One region of the Arthrobacter sp. KNU-44 genome, then DNA from elsewhere that is predicted to be linked to it. Evidence: riboswitches for the same ligand, from Rfam matches in the RefSeq annotation. Region 1 holds a riboswitch; the other holds the start of a gene.
What was found. A riboswitch is a leader RNA that binds a small molecule or an ion and turns the genes downstream of it on or off. The one in region 1 is predicted to bind cyclic di-AMP.
Positions count from the first base shown of each region.

Region 1 (8,725 bases):
GCAGGGGAAGCGGCGGCCCCCACGGCAACGGAAAAGCGGGCACCGCCTCGCCCAGTTGCACGCCGTGCGGCGGCACCACCATGACTCCGTCCGCACCGGCGAGGCCGCGCATCATCCCGGGCCCCGCATGCTGGGCCGGCGCGGCCAGGCCGTACACGAACCTGAAGGGAAGCAAGCGCGTGCGTCCGGGATCGGCGTCGAGCATTGCCCCGCAAGGAACCTCGCCGACCTCCGGCAGCGCCCTGTGCCCCAGCCCCGCGAGAAGCGGTGCACCGATCGTGAAGAGGACCATCATGGCCGCGAGCGGATTGCCGGGGAGACCCAGCACGAAGCGCCCATCGGGCAGTTCGGCCAGCACGCCAGGATGTCCCGGACGCATCGCAATTCCGTCAATCAGCAAGCGTCCGCCGAGATCCGCAATGGCCCGCCGGAAGTGGTCGGTCCCCGAGCGGCCGGTTCCACCAGTGGTGATGACGACGTCGGCGGGTGGCGCGTCCGGCGACGGCTCGCCCTCTTCAAGGCCCGAGAGCCATTCTTCATAGGAGTCGCCCACCTTGATTTGCTCGCCGCGGATCCCGCCAAGGAGCTCGACGACGGCGCCAAGCTGGGGACCGAAGGTATCCCGCACCCGCCCGGGGACCGGGACACCCGCGGTCACCACTTCGGAGCCGGTCAGGAGCATTTTCACGAGGGGCTTGCCCAGCACGTCGAGTTCATCGCGCCCGGCCAAGGCAGCCAGGGCGAGATGGGCCGGGTTCAGGACGACGCCCGATTTGATCAGCAGCTCGCCCGCCGCAGCTTCTTCTCCCGCGTTGCGGATGTGTTGACCGTTGCGCGGTTCGCCCGGCTTCGCGTTCCCGCCGAGCGCGAGCAGCGGCAAGCCATCTTCGTCCGTGGTCAGGACCCCGTTCTCGCTCCGCAGCACTGCCTTGGCCCCCGGCGGGATCAGGCCACCGGTGGCGATAGGACTCGCTTGGTGCGGTGCCAGCCGATGGCCGGGTTCGGCGAGGATCCATGGGCCGCTGCCGTTGACCGCCCAGCCATCCATCGCAGAGGACGCATAGTGCGGCAGGTCCTGCAGGGCGTGGACATCCGCGGCCAAGGTCCTGCCGATGGCGTCCTTCAGCGCAATGGGCGCGGCGGGAATGGGCGTGGCACTATCGAAGGCAAGTTGCCGCGCCTCGGCCCACAAATGGTCGGCATGCGGGACATGCCCGGGGGCATCCGTCATCCGGCGTCGGTTCCCGGATTCGTATAGTCCTTCGCGAGCGTGCGTGCCAGGCCCATGGCGGCATCCATCGATGCAGCTTCAGTCGCTCGTCCCGAACCCGCAGCAAGTCCAGCCGCGAAGCCCGCAATGAAGGTGGTCAAGGGAGCCGCAGGCCGGACCACTGAATGGGCTGCAACGCCTGCCAGGGACAGGATCTCGTTGATGTCGATCTCGACGTCTTCCAGCTCATATGCTTGCAGCAGGCTCCTGCACCATTCCTCGAGCGTTTCTTCCTGGCTCTTCACGATCCGCCTCCACTGTCCGGTACAGCTGTTGTCACGGCACGTCGCCGTCCACTCCAAGCGCCGCGGCATCGTCCCAGGTATCCACGTCATCGGTGGACCCTGCGGGGACAGGCACGGCCAGCAGATCAAGCCTAGCAAGCAGTCGGAAGACCGCGGCGTTGGCCAGGCCACCTTGTTCTGCCGCTGCGAGCACTTCCCGTTGCAAAGCAGATACCCGGTAGATGCCGAGCAGCGGCTGCCTCCGGCCGTCGGCGGATACGGACATGACCCCTTCCGCTTCCTCGTGGCCTGCAAGTTCCCGAAGCAGGACCGGAACCGCGGCGGCCGCCAGGGGCATATCGCAGGCCAGGACCAGGACCCAGGGCGCGTGTTCCGGGGACGGGCTCACGCCGTTTTGCCCTTCGGCGTCTTGCCCTTCGCCGTCTTGCGCTACTCCGTCTTGCCCTAGGGCGAGGAGTCCGGCGGCGATCGCGGCTGCCGGTCCGGCGTAGGGCGGGTCCTCCCGTGCGGTCAGTGTGCCGTCCGGCAAAGTGCCGGGATCCGGCCCGACGACGACGACCCTCCCGGCGCCGCGGGAAGCCGCGACGGCACGCTGAAGGAGGGTGGCGCCGTCGTACCTCAACTGGGCTTTGGGCACGCCGCCGAGGCGGGAGGACTTGCCACCCGCCAATATCACCGCATCAAAGTCCACCCGCCCAGATTACCCGGGAAGCAGGCTCAATTCCGGTTCAGGCCGCCGATTCGGGCAGGAGGAAGGGATCCCATGCGGGCGCAGGTTTCTCAAGCTCCTTGATTTGCCAGATAGTCCCGGTGGGCGCCGCCGGAGTGAACCTCAGTTTCCAGCCCATCTCGGCCGGAGTGTGGTCACTCTTGGCGTTGTTGCAGCGCAAGCACGCTGCCACCAGGTTTTCCCAGGAATCCGCGCCGCCCCTGGATTTGGGGTGGACGTGGTCAATGGTGTGCGCTGCTTTCCCGCAATACGCGCAACGGTGACCGTCGCGGCGCAAGACGCCGCGGCGTGTAACCGCCGTGATGGTGTTGTACCTCGGCCGGATGTAGCGATTGAGCAGAATCACGGAGGGACGTCCGAGAATCTCCTGTGGCCCGACGACAGGCTCGTCGCCTTCGGCCACTACGCTCGCTTTTCCGGTGAGCACAAGGACCAGCGCCCGGCGGAAGGTTACTACCGCCAGCGGTTCATATCCAGCATTCAGAACGAGTGTGCGCATGCACGTACCTCTTCACGGCCGCACCCGTCAGGGGCGCGAGGGCCGGCTGCCCTCTGCATGTACGGGCTGTGGATCGACAACCTAAGAGTAAACACCCGGAGGCCAGATCAACGAATCCTTGCGGGAGTTCCAGCGCGGTGTCGGTCAAAGTTCATGTGCCGGACACATGGCCGGAACCTTTCACGCACCTGGGGGCTACTCCTCGAATCGTCCCTTTGAGACTGCCTGGAGCAGTGATTTAGCGCATGCTGGTTAAAACAGAACATCCCCGCCGGCGGACCAGCGGGGATGTTCCAGTGAAGCTATGTAGCCGGAGCTATCTAGCCACCAACGCGGATGAAGACCGGGCCGGAGCCAACGTTGACGCTGTAAAGGGCGGTGGTGCCACCGTTCCAGCCGCCGTGGACTGCCATGCCGTTGCCGACGTAAACGGCGATGTGGGCCATGCCCATGCCACCGTTCTGGTAGTAGACCAAGTCGCCCGGCTGCGCTTCAGCAGCGCTGACCGTGCGGCCAAGGGAGAGGTAGTCTGCCGGCCAGCCGTGGAAGTTGATCCCAACGGCGGCCAGGGAGTTCGAAGCCAGGGCGGTGCAGTCCTGGGCAACGCCAAGCTGTGCGTAAGCTGCGGCAGCAATCGCTGCGCCCTTGCCGCTGGCAACTTTCGTGGCGGGTGAAACAGCAGCGGTGACAGAGAGCGTCGAGGAGCCGGTAGCGGCACCCGTTGCAGCCTGCGTGGCAACCGGAGCAGCTTCCTGCGTGGCAACCGGAGCTGCGACAACCGGAGCAGCTTCGGTGGAGACCGCCGGGCGCTCGTACTTGATGGCGACGGACGAGTCAGCCGAAATGCTGGCTTGGGCGATGGACTGGACTTCCAGGGCGGAGGTCGAAGTGGACTCGCGGGGGACGTTGGTTTCTGCAGCGTTGGCTGCGATACCGCTAGTAAGCACCAGACCGGAAGCAGCTGCGATAACCGCTGCCTGACGGCCTACGCCACCGGCGTTGCTGCCGACAGTCTTAGCGATAACGGCAAGCGAGTTGGTCTTGGTGACCGCGGCACGGTGGCGCGCAACAGTAGAGCGTGAAGACACGTTAAGAGGCCTCTCCCTATGCCCGCGAGGTAAGCTGTCGGATTCGGATGGGAGTCATCCGGCCACACTTCTCCCTCTCGGAAGTTGTGCGACTTAACCCCAAGGCCATCGGTGAAGATGACCAAAAGTTGGGTCCCCCGCCTCTGCCAGACGATGTTTTGCGAACGGAACCTCGAGCAGTGGCAGAGCTAGGCAATCCACTCGAGTGCATCAACTCTCTAAAAGTTGATGCGTCTTAGACGGTACATGAGTTTTGATTGAATGTCACATTCAGGTCACGGAGCGTGACAAGCATGCGAGAGGCTTCCATCGGATTGGCTACAGCCAGCCCAGGGGGTCAACGACGTCGCCGTTGACCATGACTTCAAAGTGGAGGTGGCAGCCCGTGGAGGCGCCGGTGGTGCCGCTCAATGCGATGACATCGCCGCGGCTGACCGTCTGGCCCACCTGGACGTTGAAGGACGACAAATGGTTGTACGTGGTTTCCAGGCCGTTGCCGTGGTCCACCACAATGCGGTTTCCGCCGCCATACGGATGCCAGCCGGCGAAAGTGACCTTGCCGGCCGCGGCAGCATGGACCTGGGTGCCGCACTGGGCCACGAAGTCCTGGCCTCTATGGAACTCTCCCAAGCCGCCCGTGATGGGATTCACGCGGTAGCCGAAAGGCGAGGCCGTTGTCAGGGCGTCGAGAGGCGCCCCCAGGGTGCCCTTGGATGACGACGTCTTGATAGTGCCGACGGACTGCGCGCTCAGGAGCTGCTTGAGCTTGCTGTCCGGATCGGCAGTGGTGGAAACCGCAGCACGGCTGAAGTCGATCGTGGCGCTTGCCGCGGCCGGAATCTCAGGCTGGGTGCCCACTGCCAAGGCGGTTTGGTTTGACTCGGGCGTGGCCGTCATAGCGCCGGCGCCCGGCAAGGCGACCGTCAGGATGAGGCCTGTAGCGGCAAGGGCCACTCCGGCCTTCTGTCCTGCTCCGCTTGCGGCGGCGAACTCGGCCATCTGCCGCAAGGGACCCTTGCGGCGACGAAGTTCGCGATGGGGATCGCGGGGCCTGTCGTGCTCGACGGCGCTTGCGCTCCGCAGCACAGCAGTAGGACCGGACGCGCGCCTGCGGCCCCTGGTGTTCTGCGTGGTCAAGGTTTTCCTCTCTGGCAAGCCTGCGAAGTTAGCTGTCGGATTCGGGCCAGAGAGATCGTGGACCCGGTCCGTGCGAAGGGCACGAAACGCAAGGTACCCGGAGGGGCCTTGCGCTGTTTGCACTTCCGCTACGGACTTCACCCCAAGGCCGTCTTTCGACAGCCAATGGTGGTTCCTCCGTTTCTGCCAGTGAATGGACTAATCCACCTGATCCGCTGGCAGAACTCGGCTTCGGATCAGGTAACGCTTTGGTATCGGCGCCAGTATTTAACTATAGGGGATCAAGCCCCCGCGGTAATAATTTCGTTATATTTGCCAACCGCATCGGCGGGCCAGCTAGGCGACCGTGACAAAAACGTGCGAGGCAACCTCGGGCGGCAGCTCCAATGCGCCGTCGATATTGGGCACGCGAACGGAGATGTACTCCCCCACACGTTCCAGGGAAACCCTGGCGCCGGGGCGGATTCCGCCCTCGTCCAGCTGCACCAGAAGTTCAGGCTCCACCTGGATCGGTTCAGCCAGTCGACTGACGGTGACCCTGTTTTCAGGTGAGTATTCGTTCATCGCGTCAAGTAGATTGACCACGCCATCGGTAAAGGCGTGGGACGCGACTCCGCCCAGCGCTTCGAGTCCGGGAATGGGGTTGCCGTAAGGCGATTCCGTGGGGTGGTCAAGCAGTTCATAGAGCCGCCGTTCCACGCGCTCACTCATGACATGCTCCCAGCGGCATGCTTCATCGTGGACGTAGGCCCAGTCCAGTCCAATCACATCTGCCAGGAGCCGTTCGGCGAGCCGGTGCTTGCGCATGACCTCGGTGGCGCGTTTCCGGCCCGTTTCAGTCAGCTCAAGGTGCCTGTCGTTGGACACAATCACCAGACCGTCGCGCTCCATCCGTCCGATCGTCTGGGAAACGGTTGGGCCGGAGTGCCGCAAGCGCTCGGCGATGCGTGCGCGAAGAGCCACGATGTTCTCTTCTTCAAGCTCCAAAATGGTCCGAAGATACATCTCAGTGGTATCGATCAGATCCGTCATCCAGCTCAGCTCCTCGAGCGCAGTATCTAGCGTATTTTCGCCAGCTCCAAGCTTAGCTTATTTGGAATTACTCCGGATAATTCCGGCGCTTGACCCGAGCCAGCCGACCAAGTGCTTTCCACGTGGCGGACTATGACAGCTTCGGTTCTGCCCCCGCCTGCGGCTTCAGGCAGAATTGGGGAGTCGAAGGGGCAGCTTGCCACCTGCCACGACCCATCTAGGCCGCTACTTCACCATTGGAGCATCCCGTGAGCGACAACAGCATCACTATCCCCGCCGATTTGCTGCCCAAGGACGGCCGCTTCGGCGCCGGGCCCTCCAAGGTCCGCCCGGAGCAGATCGAGGCCCTTTCCGCCGCCTCGACGACGATCCTCGGCACCTCCCACCGCCAGGCGCCCGTCAAGAACCTGGTGGGCTCCGTCCGGGAGGGACTCAGCCAGTTCTTCCGTGCGCCCGAGGGCTACGAGGTGATCCTCGGCGTCGGAGGCTCCACCGCGTTCTGGGACGTCGCCAGCTTCGGCCTGGTCGAGAAGAAGGCCCAGCACCTCTCTTTCGGTGAGTTCGGTTCCAAGTTCGCTTCGGCAACCAACAAGGCACCTTTCCTTGAAGCTTCGTCCATCATCAAGTCTGAGCCTGGCACCCGGCCGGTTTCACAGGCCGAAGCAGGCGTGGACGTATACGCATGGCCGCAGAACGAGACTTCGACGGGCGTGGCCGCTCCGGTCAAGCGGGTTCAGGGCAGTGACGACGGCGCCTTGGTCCTGGTGGATGCGACGTCCGCAGCCGGCGGCCTGGATGTTGATGTTGCCGAAGCTGACGTCTATTACTTCGCCCCGCAGAAGAACTTTGCGTCCGACGGCGGCCTGTGGCTGGGACTCTTCTCCCCCGCCGCCCTGGAGCGCGCGGCCCGCATCAAGGCAAGCGGCCGCTGGATCCCCGATTTCCTCGACCTGCAGACGGCTATCGACAACTCGAAGCTCAACCAGACCTACAACACCCCGTCCCTGTCCACTTTGGTGACGTTGGATGCCCAGGTCCAGTGGCTCAACAAGAATGGCGGCCTGGACTTCGCTTCCGGACGCACCGCGGACTCCGCAGGCCGGATCTATGACTGGGCAGAGGCTTCCGAGTACGCCACCCCGTTCGTCGCGAAGGCAGAGGACCGCTCCAATGTCATTGCCACGATCGATTTCGACGACTCGATCGATGCCGCGGCCATCGCCAAGGTGCTGCGCGCCAACGGGGTCGTGGACACGGAGCCGTACCGCAAGCTGGGCCGCAACCAGCTCCGCATCGCTACCTTCGTTGCCATCGAGCCGGACGACGTCTCTGCGTTGCTCGCCAGCATCGACTTCGTGGTGGGCGAACTGAAGAAGTAACGGACCTGCCGCGTTCCCGCAGTCAGGACTGGTCGGCGTCGTCCGGGAGAGGATCCCGGGCGGCGCTGGCCTCTTTAACGGCGCTAGCCTCATTAACAGCGCCACTGGCGCCTTGGGACTCGATGCGGAAGAACCGCATGCCGCGGGCGCTGCTATCGAAACGGAGCCGCAGCTGGCGGGCGCGGATGATCCACACGATGCCGACGACGGCGGTGCTGGCGCCCGCGCCGGCGGCCACGCCCACAGCCCATCGGGGTCCGGCCACGTTGGACACCCAGCCGACGAACGGTGCTCCGATGGGCGTTCCACCCATGAAGATGGCCATGTAGAGTGCCATGACCCTGCCGCGCATGACAGGTTCCGTGGTGGACTGCACGTAGCCGTTGGCGCTCGTGATCATGGTCAGGGCAAACAGTCCGCAGGGAATCAGCGCCAAGGCGAACATGGTGTAGTTCGGCGCCAGGGCAGCCAGTCCGCTCGCAAGGCCGAACCCGCCAGCCGCCGCGAAGATGAGCCGCATCCGTGGCCGCCCTCGCCGGGCGGAAAGCAATGCTCCTGCGACGGACCCGATCGCCATGACCGAGTTGAGCAGCCCGAATGCCCCCGCGTCCATGCCGAACTCCGTGCCGACCATGGCCGCGATGAAGAGGACGAAGTTCAGGCCGAACGTGCCCATGATGAAAATTGCGACCAGGACAACCACAATGTCCGCGCGGTTGCGGACATAGCGAAGCCCCTCACGGATGCGGCCCTTGCCAGCGGCGGCCCGGGGTTGGACGCGTAAGGAGGCGAGGGGGATGGCCCGGATCGCGCCAAGCATTGCGAGGAAGGTCAGGGTATTGATCATGAATACCCAGCCCGGCCCCACCGCGACCGTCAACACGCCGGCCACGGCGGGACCGATCATGCGGGCGACGTTGAAGGATGCGCTGTTCAACGCAACGGCGTTGGAAAGATAGTCATCCTTGACCAGCTCCGACACGAACGTCTGGCGAACCGGGGCGTCAAGTGCCGAGACGACGCCAAGCAGGAGCGCGAACACGTAGACATGCCACAACTGCGCTGCACCGCTCAGCACCAGGAGTCCCAGGCCAGTGCTCAGGACCGCCATGGCCGTTTGGGTCATGACCAGGAGCCTGCGCCGGCTGTAGCGGTCGGCAAGCAGTCCGGCCCATGGGGCCAGGAAAAGCTGCGGACCCAGTTGGAGGGCCAAGGTCACGCCCATCGCGCCGGCATCGTGGTTGCTCAGATGGGCGAAAACCAGCCAATCCTGGGCCGTCCGTTGCATCCACGTGCCGATATTGGAAATAAGGGCACCGATGAACCAAATGCGGTAGTTAAGGAC
Region 1 is NZ_JBPXNG010000002.1:1,201,491-1,210,215, forward strand. Features, by position in the region: gene ACSVHC_RS06305 (molybdopterin molybdotransferase MoeA) at 1-1,231, opposite strand, end outside; gene ACSVHC_RS06310 (DUF6457 domain-containing protein) at 1,228-1,515, opposite strand; gene mobA (molybdenum cofactor guanylyltransferase) at 1,547-2,206, opposite strand; gene ACSVHC_RS06320 (HNH endonuclease) at 2,244-2,744, opposite strand; gene ACSVHC_RS06325 (NlpC/P60 family protein) at 3,065-3,832, opposite strand; cyclic di-AMP (ydaO/yuaA leader) riboswitch at 3,838-4,005, opposite strand; gene ACSVHC_RS06330 (M23 family metallopeptidase) at 4,151-4,969, opposite strand; cyclic di-AMP (ydaO/yuaA leader) riboswitch at 4,972-5,179, opposite strand; gene ACSVHC_RS06335 (metal-dependent transcriptional regulator) at 5,306-6,001, opposite strand; gene serC (phosphoserine transaminase) at 6,250-7,380, shown strand; gene ACSVHC_RS06345 (MFS transporter) at 7,403-8,725, opposite strand, start outside.

Region 2 (8,725 bases), 360 kb from region 1:
GTTGCGCCACAGGCCCTCGAGGAGTTCATCGCGGCCCACGGTGCGGGTGCCGTTCTCGACGAGGTAGTTGAGGAGCTCGAATTCCTTGAACGTGAGGTTCAGCGATTCGCCGTCGAGGTGCACTTCACGACGGGCGAGGTCGATCAGGACGCCGGACGGGCGGGCTTCCTGGGCAGGCTGCGGGCGGAGCGCCTCGGCGCGCTGGCGGTTGCCAACGGTCGGGTCACCGAAAGTCGAGCGGACGACGTCGAGCGCGGAACCGGGCGCACTGGCTGGGGCTACCGCGACGGCGGCATAGCTCTCGGCGCCGGAAACGAGGGACTGCGCGTAGGCCCGGATTTCCTGGGCAAGCTTGGCGATGGACGTTCCGGCGGCCGCAGCGGTGTCTTCGTCGATGCCCATGTAGAGCACGAACCCGCGGGCCACATTGTCATTTGCAACGGGACGGATGGAACGGTCCGCTGGCGCCAGGACGGGCGTGGGTGCAGTCATCGGCGAGGCCTCGTTGGCGGGAACAGCGCGGAGCTGGCCATAGGAGTTGGGGTTATAGCCCTGGGGGACGTAGCCGGGCGCCTGGCTGCCACCCTGCGGTGCGGGCTGGGCGTAGGCCGGGCGGTTGCCGAAGCCGGGACGCAGGCCGGCGTTCGACGCGGCCTTATTGGCGTTACGGACGGAGATGTGGACGTATCCGGATGCAACTGACATGGATTGCTTACCTCAAAGTGAATAGCCGTCATCGCGGCTTCGAATGCTGGTCTGGTCCCCGCAATGAGATGGGGAGGGGCGCCCGACGCTGGGCAGGGGGCGAATGCCTGAAACCTCTTTGGGTCTGAAGTTAGGCATGCATTCGACAACAGCTCATCGAAAAACCAGCGGGTGCGCTGGGCTCGATCGCTGCGGCTGCAGATGCTGTTGAGTTCTTGTTCACATTTGAAGTGTGCAACGTAACAAAGGGAACTTGCAAGTAACAAAGGACCGAACCGTCCACATTTTGAGACGAATCGGACTATTGTGCCGCACATCACAATTCAGACATGTCCAAATGTGACTCGTTCTCGTTCGTCATACTGGCCTTTGTGCACGAAATATTCGAATAAAATTTGATGGAAAGATCATTCCTTGAATCTTAAGTCACGTCATGCGCTTGCCTTTGAATCTCGAGATATGAAACAACCCTTGTCCAATCGTGGGTCTGCGTCCTGTGAAAATTCTTTGGCAAATCGTCTGCTAGGTCCCTTGCAATCGCCCCGGAGACACGCCGTGCTCGCATTGGATGTCGTTTTGAAAGCCCGTAACGACATCAGCTCCGTGGGCCCACGCCGCCAGGGTTCCCTGGCCGTGGGGCCACGCCGGCGAGGGTCCCTGCCTGTGGGGCCACGCCGGCGAGGGTCCCTGCCTGTGGGGCCACGCCGGCGAGGGTCCCTGCCTGAGCTTGCGAAGGCTGGGAGCCGGTGGGGACTTGCGAAGGCTGGGAGCCGGTGGGGACTTGCGAAGGCTGGGAGCCGGTGGGGACTTGCGAAGGCGAGGGTGGCCGTGGGGACTAGTTCGTGGTGCCGGTTCCTTGGGTGCTCGAAGTGGTGGCAGTGACGATCTGGATGGACTGCGCCGTGTACTTGTCCGATTCCTTGAGCGCGGTGACCCTCACGCTGGATCCGGATTTCACATCGGCGAGGGTCAGGGTGGTGCCAGTGGTTCCGCTTCCGCGTTGCCGCATGCCCTCAGCTACCACGACGTCAGTTCCCAGCGCATAGCTGCGGGTGAATCCGTCGTCGCTCTTCACGGTCATGGAACTCGCCGAGATGTCAGTGACTGTACCCAGCTGGCCCGCCATGGTGACGTAGCTGCCGTTCTGGAGGACCACATACTCGGAGTGGACCGCAGCGTTCAGGCCGCCCATGCCAACGCCGAGCCCTCCCGGGCCTGCGTTCGTCCCACCTGGGCCGCCGAACCCGCCCTGGCCGTTCTGCCCGGCCCCCGGTCCCTGCGCGTTGGTGGTATCTGCTGCCGCGGTCCCGTTTCCGGCGGCGTAAGCACCGGCCCCTGCCGCCGCAGCCACCACGACCGCGACGCCGCCAACAATGAGCCCCTTCTTCAGGCTCCAATTCTTGAAAAACGAAGGCCGGGACTGTCCGGAGTTGTATTGCTGCGGAGCACCCCACCCGGCGGCTGGCTGCCCAGGCTGCTGGTTCACCGGCGGTTGCGGAGCACCCCACCCGGCGGCTGGCTGCCCAGGCTGCTGGTTCACCGGCGGCTGCGGAGCACCCCACCCGGCGGCAGGCTGCCCAGGCTGCTGGTTCACCGGCGGCTGCGGAGCACCCCACCCGGCGGCAGGCTGCCCAGCACCAGGCTGCGCAGAATCGTCAAGGGGGCGGATCACCGGCTGCGGGTGCCCGCTCTCCGGCTCGGAACCAAGTACGGAGGGGTTGTTTTGCTGATCCATGGTCTTCTCCATCGAAATCGAGGCTGTTTGGTCGTGCGTGTTCTTGTCCCAAACAGCGTCAGTCTCTTTGCTGTGCATTGGCTGTGTCGAACTGCAGGCTTGCCTGTGACCTGCCGCTCGGTATGGTGTCGGATTCTGCTGGAACCGGAACAACCTCCCGACAGGTGGCTAGGCTGGGACTCACAGGGTGCTCACAGCAACGGCAAAGCACTGGCAAACCGGCAGATTGGAGAGTTGTCCCATGGCATCCTCGCACTCCATGACCAATAACCTACCGCAGCTCAGCCACCCGGACGGTTCTCCAATCCGCGCCCTTGTGGTGGACGACGAACCCAGCCTCGCCGAGCTCATGAGTATGGGCTTGCGCATGGCGGGTTGGTCGGTGGCCGTGGCGGGCGACGGTCCCGCTGCGGTAAAGCTCGCCAAGGATTTCCGCCCGGATGTCCTGGTGCTGGATGTGATGCTTCCGGGGTTCGACGGCGTTGAGCTGCTGGGCAGGATCCGCGCCTTTGCGCCTGAGGTGCCTGCGCTCTTCCTCACGGCGAAGGATGACGTGCAGGACCGCATCGTCGGGTTGGCCGCCGGCGGCGACGACTATGTCACCAAGCCGTTCAGCATGGAGGAAGTCCTGCTGCGCCTGCACCGCCTGGTCCAACGCTCGGGAGTGGCGGCGATGGACACGGCCGAACTGGTTGTAGGTGACTTGACCCTGAACGTAGACACACGAGAAGTTACTCGCGGAGGCGAAGACATTCCTCTCACGGCGACACAGTTCGAGCTCCTCCGCTACCTCATGGAGAATCCCAAGCGCGTGGTCAGCAAGGCCCAGATCCTTGACCGCGTGTGGGACTACGATTTCGGCGGGCAAGCCAACATCGTGGAGCTTTACATCTCATACCTGCGCAAGAAGATCGAGGCCAACCACCCGCCCATGATCCACACGGTGCGCGGAGCAGGCTACGTCATCAAGCCCGCCGAATAGCCGGGGCTCCGAATGTCCGCACTCTCGGGTATCCCCCGTCAGACCGACCACAGCTGGTTCAATCCTTCAACCTGGCACTTGCGCACGCGCTTGATCCTTCTCTCCATGGCACTCCTCGTGGCCATTTGCGGTGCCGTCGGTGTGGTCAGCTACGCCTCCATGGATGTGTTCCTCACGAAACAGCTGGACCAGCAATTGGCGCAGGCCTCCCATGGCCGCCCGCCGCAAGGCAACCCTGGCGGCCGACCGGACCCCTTGGACCCCCGGGGCCAAAGCATCGGCACCCTGAATGCGCGTATTCTCGCAGGTCAGGTGAGCACCGATGCTGGATTCCTGTCCTCTGATGCCACCCGTGCGCCGTTGTCGCCCAGCGACGCTCGAATCCTGTCGGCGCTCCCCTCCGATGGCCGCCCGGTTGATCGCACCCTGTCCAATGGCGGCTACCGGCTGGTGGCCACCGAAACTCCCTACGGCGATGTTGTCATCACGGGGCTGCCGCTCGCCTCGAAAGAGGACACCGAGGCCTCACTCGTCTGGACCATGGTGCTGGTTTCCTTGGGCGGACTGGTCCTGATCGGGCTGGCCGGAACCGTGCTGATCCGCCGGACCATGCGCCCCTTGGAGCAGCTCTCCGACGTCGCCACGAAGGTGTCGAAGCTTCCGCTCGACGCCGGTGAGGTGGCACTCGCTGTGCGCGTTCCGGCGTCGGCGGCCCACCCGAGCACGGAAGTGGGAAGCGTCGGCCACGCTTTGAACTTGATGTTGGACAACGTGTCCAGCGCCCTAGAGGCGCGCCAGCAAAGCGAAACAAAGGTGCGCCAGTTCGTGGCCGACGCTTCACACGAGCTGCGCACTCCGCTGACCGCCATCCGCGGCTACACCGAGCTCTTGCGCATGACGGAGACGTTCACCGAGGACGGGCGCAAGTCGCTGGGCCGGGTGCAGAGTCAGTCGGAACGCATGACCACCCTCGTGGAGGACCTCCTCTTGTTGGCCCGGCTGGACGAAGGGAAGGCCCCCGAGTTCACCGATGTGGATCTCACGCAGTTGGTGATCGAAACCGTCAGCGACGAGAAAGTCATGGCCCCCGAGCACATCTGGCAGCTCAAGCTCCCGGACGAGCCTCTCACGGTCCGCGGCGACACCACTCAACTCCACCAGGTTTTGGCGAATCTGCTCTCCAACGCCCGTAAACACACGGAGGCGGGAACCACCGTGGTCACCGGCGTCATGCGCTCTGCCGACGGCAGCGCAGTGGTGACCGTGACTGACAACGGGCCGGGCATCCCGCCTGAATTCCAAGGCAGGATCTTCTCGCGCTTTGCCCGTGCCGACGCCGCCCGCTCCGGTTCCGAGGGCACGTCCGGGCTCGGCTTGTCGATCGTGGAATCCATTGTCCAGGCGCATGGCGGCACGGTCGAAGTGGCCTCGCGGCCCGGACGGACGGAGTTCGCCGTGCGTCTTCCGGCGCTCAGGACCGCCACGGCCTGAAAGGCCGCTCTGGCGGGCGCGACGCCGGTGCGCGGCGAGCGCAAGTCGACGCACCGACGTCGTGATCTCCGTTACCTAAATGTGACTTAAGTAAGATCCTCCTGTACCGTCGAATGGGTGCGCTGGATCATTCCGGCCACCGCCGGGTAGGCGCCGAGCTCTGCCACTCCCCGGTGCCCATCAGTCCAGGCAGAGACGGGGGACCCAGGTCTCCGGGCAAGCGCTCATGTTGAGCCAGCCCTAGGGGTGAAGCCGTACCGCCACGTTCCGCTGTGGCCACGGCCGGATGACCTCATCCGAATCCGACAGCTAACTCCGCAGGCGTCGAGAGGCAATCACCATGTCTGATTCAAGGAATCAGTCGCGCCCTGTTGCGCGCCACCGCGGCGAACCTGCCCGGAATAACAAGTCACGCTCCACTTTGAGGCGTGCCGCGTCGAACCTCGGCACCGGCCAGCGCATGGCAGTTGTTGCCGGCGTCGTTGCCGTGTTCCTCGGTGCAGGTGCCGCCACCCAGGCCGCCGGTCAAGCCATCAATACCCAGGACATGACCCGCACGTCCGAATCCCGCACGGCAGACCACTCAGCCACGCCGTCGGCCACAGCCACGCCGTCGGCGAGCGCGAGCCCCAAGGCCAGCGCCACGCCGACGCCGAGCCAGGCACCCGCCCCCGCTCCGGCCGCCGTCGCGGCCCAGGCTGCCGCACCGGCCGCGCCCGTGGCACCCCCTGCCCCCGTTGCACCCGCAGCTCCGGCAGCCCCGGCCGCACCCGTCGCCGTCGATGATCCCTCCGGCGCCCAGGCTTATGCCGCAAGCATCCTTCCCTCCTACGGTTGGGGACAGGGCGAGATGTCAGCCCTGATCACCTTGTGGAACAAGGAATCGGATTGGCGCACCACTGCCACCAACTCCTCCAGTGGCGCTTACGGCATTGGGCAGTCGCTGCCGGCCGAAAAGATGGCGTCCGAAGGCGCCGACTGGCAGACCAACTACCAGACGCAGATCCGCTGGGGCCTGAACTACATCAAGGAACGCTACGGATCGCCGTCCGCGGCATGGTCCTTCCACTTGGCCCATAACTGGTACTAAACCAAGAGCCACGCGCAAAATACATCGAGGTCCGTCCCTTCGGGGGCGGCCCTTTGCGTTCTTTGGCCAGGCATGTGAATTGCCACGCGGGTGGCGCATCCACAGCCACGTCACAGGTTCCGCCTAAAGCCTTCATATTCTGCAACGGCACTGTGGATACATGACGCTCATCGAATCCACCTCCGGAACCCTGAAGGACCCCGCGGTGGTGCCGCCGGGCCTTCCCATCAAGGCTAAGACCCCCGTCCAACGCAGCGGACGGCGTGCCCCGGTGGACACCCACACCGCCGTCCCCGTCCTCGATGTCACCATCCCCGTCTTCAACGAGGAGCGCGACCTCGAAGAGTGCCTGCGCAGGCTACACGGCCATTTGCGCGAATCCTTCCCGCATGGCTTCCGCATCACAGTGGCGGACAACGCGAGCACGGACAGCACCTTGAAAATCGCGGAGCGCGTGGCCAGGGAACTGCCTGAGCTCGCGGTTGTCCATCTTGAGGAGAAGGGACGCGGCAACGCCCTTCGCAAGGTGTGGCTCGCATCGCCGTCGCCGGTTCTGGCGTACATGGACGTGGATCTTTCCACGGACCTCGCCGCACTGGCGCCCCTTTTGGCGCCGCTCATCTCCGGCCATTCGGACCTCGCGATTGGCACACGTCTCACACGCAACTCGCGGGTTGTCCGCGGCCCCAAGCGCGAGTTCATTTCGCGCAGCTACAACCTGATGCTGCACTCGTTCATGGGCGCCCGCTTCAGCGATGCCCAGTGCGGCTTCAAAGCGATCCGGGCAGACGTCGCACAGCAGATCCTCCCCCACACCATGGACAACTCGTGGTTCTTCGACACTGAGCTCCTGGTCCTCGCCGAACGCTGCGGCCTCCGGGTCCACGAAGTTCCCGTTGACTGGATCGACGATCCCAATTCTAGCGTCGACGTGGTACGCACCGCCCTGGCCGACGTCCGCGGCATGGTCCGGCTCACCCGGGATCTCGTCTCGGGCCGCATCCCCATTCCGGAATTGCGAGCAGCGCTTGCACGCGGGCCGCTCCCGGCGTCGTCCCGCACCGCCGAGCAGAACCCGCGCAGCAGTCTTTTCGGACAGCTGGTCCGGTTCACCGCGATCGGCGCTGCGTCCACCCTCGCCTATGTGCTCATCTTCCTGTTCTGCCGCGGATTCATGGACCCGCAGCTGGCCAACTTCCTGGCGCTGCTCGTCACGGCCATCGCAAATACCGGCGCCAACCGGCGCTTCACCTTCGGCATCCAGGGCGGCAATCCCGTTCGGCACCACTTCGAGGGGCTGATTGTGTTCGGGATCGGCCTCGCACTCACCTCCGGGGCACTCGCCTTGGTGCACAGCACGACGACGCCGGACCGCTGGGGCGAGCTCCTCACCGTGGTCGCAGCGAACCTCGCCGCCACTGCGGTCCGCTTCCTGTTGTTCCGACTTTGGGTCTTTCGGCAGCCTGCTGCGCAGGCAACTGCACCCACCACACAAGCCAAACCTCGCACAGAAACGGCAGCATCATGACCTCCACGATCACTCCTGCAAGCACGGGCCCGGCAGGTGCCGAGCTTCCTGCCGCCGTCGGGACCGCCCCGGCACCGCCGGGCCGTCACTCGACCGGCCCCGCAACCCCCGATGCCACGCCCCGCTGGACGCGATACGCCTTTGGCCGGCAGCCCCGCTGGGTGCGGCCATCCGCTGCCGGGCTCCTCGTAGCCACCGCCTTCCTGTATCTCTGGAACCTCGCGGCCACCGGCTACGGAAACTCCTTCTACGCCGCGGCCATCCAGGCCGGCACCAAGGACTGGACCGCGTTTCTGTTCGGTTCCCTCGACGCCGGCAATGCCATCACCGTCGACAAGCCCCCGGCTTCATTGTGGATCCCTGCTTTGGCGGGCCGGATCTTCGGCTTCTCGCCCCTGAGCATGCTGGTTCCCGAGGCGTTGATGGGCGCCGCCGCCGTCGGCTTCCTCTATTTGACAGTCAAGCGGGTCTCCGGACCAGGCGCTGGCTTGTTTGCCGGCGGCGCTTTGGCACTGACCCCGGTGGCGGCGCTCATGTTCCGCTTCAACAATCCCGACGCCATGCTGACCCTGTGCCTGGTACTCGCGGCCTATTTCACTACCCGTGCCATCGAACGGGCAGGCTGGAAGTGGCTAGCCGCAGCCGGCGCCGTGGTGGGCCTCGCGTTCCTGAGCAAAATGCTGCAGGGTTTCCTGATCGTTCCAGGACTGGGACTCGCGTACCTCTGGGCCGCACCCACCCCGTTGCGGCGGAGGTTGCTGCACCTGCTCGGCGCATTGGCCGGTATCGCAGTAGTGGCCGGCAGTTATGTCGCTCTGTTCCAGCTGACCCCTGCTTCAGCACGTCCTTACATGGCAGGTTCGCAAACCAACAGTTTCCTTGAGCTGACGTTCGGCTACAACGGGCTGTCCCGCATCACCGGCTCGGGCGAAGGGACGCCCGGCGGAGGCGGCGCCCCTGCAGGGGGCGGCCTCGGCGGGTTCGGCGGCGGTGGCGGCAACAGCGGTTTCGGTGGAGCTGCCGGGATCGCCCGCATGTTTGGCACGAGCTTCGGCGCCGAGGTCTCCTGGCTTCTCCCTGCTGCGCTGATTCTGCTGGCAGCCGGCCTGTGGTTCACCCGCCGGGAAGCGCGGGCCTCCCGCACCCGTTCCGCGCTCATTCTCTGGGGCGGCTGGCTTCTGGTCACGGCTGGCG
Region 2 is NZ_JBPXNG010000002.1:1,564,389-1,573,113, forward strand. Features, by position in the region: gene ACSVHC_RS08030 (winged helix-turn-helix domain-containing protein) at 1-705, opposite strand, end outside; gene ACSVHC_RS08035 (hypothetical protein) at 1,541-2,440, opposite strand; gene ACSVHC_RS08040 (response regulator transcription factor) at 2,682-3,422, shown strand; gene ACSVHC_RS08045 (sensor histidine kinase) at 3,435-4,913, shown strand; cyclic di-AMP (ydaO/yuaA leader) riboswitch at 5,078-5,251, shown strand; gene ACSVHC_RS08050 (aggregation-promoting factor C-terminal-like domain-containing protein) at 5,254-6,003, shown strand; gene ACSVHC_RS08055 (glycosyltransferase) at 6,164-7,531, shown strand; gene ACSVHC_RS08060 (ArnT family glycosyltransferase) at 7,528-8,725, shown strand, end outside.
Region 2: it holds a riboswitch for cyclic di-AMP, as region 1 does, so the genes downstream of both, ACSVHC_RS08050 (aggregation-promoting factor C-terminal-like domain-containing protein) here and ACSVHC_RS06330 (M23 family metallopeptidase) in region 1, are expected to answer to the same signal.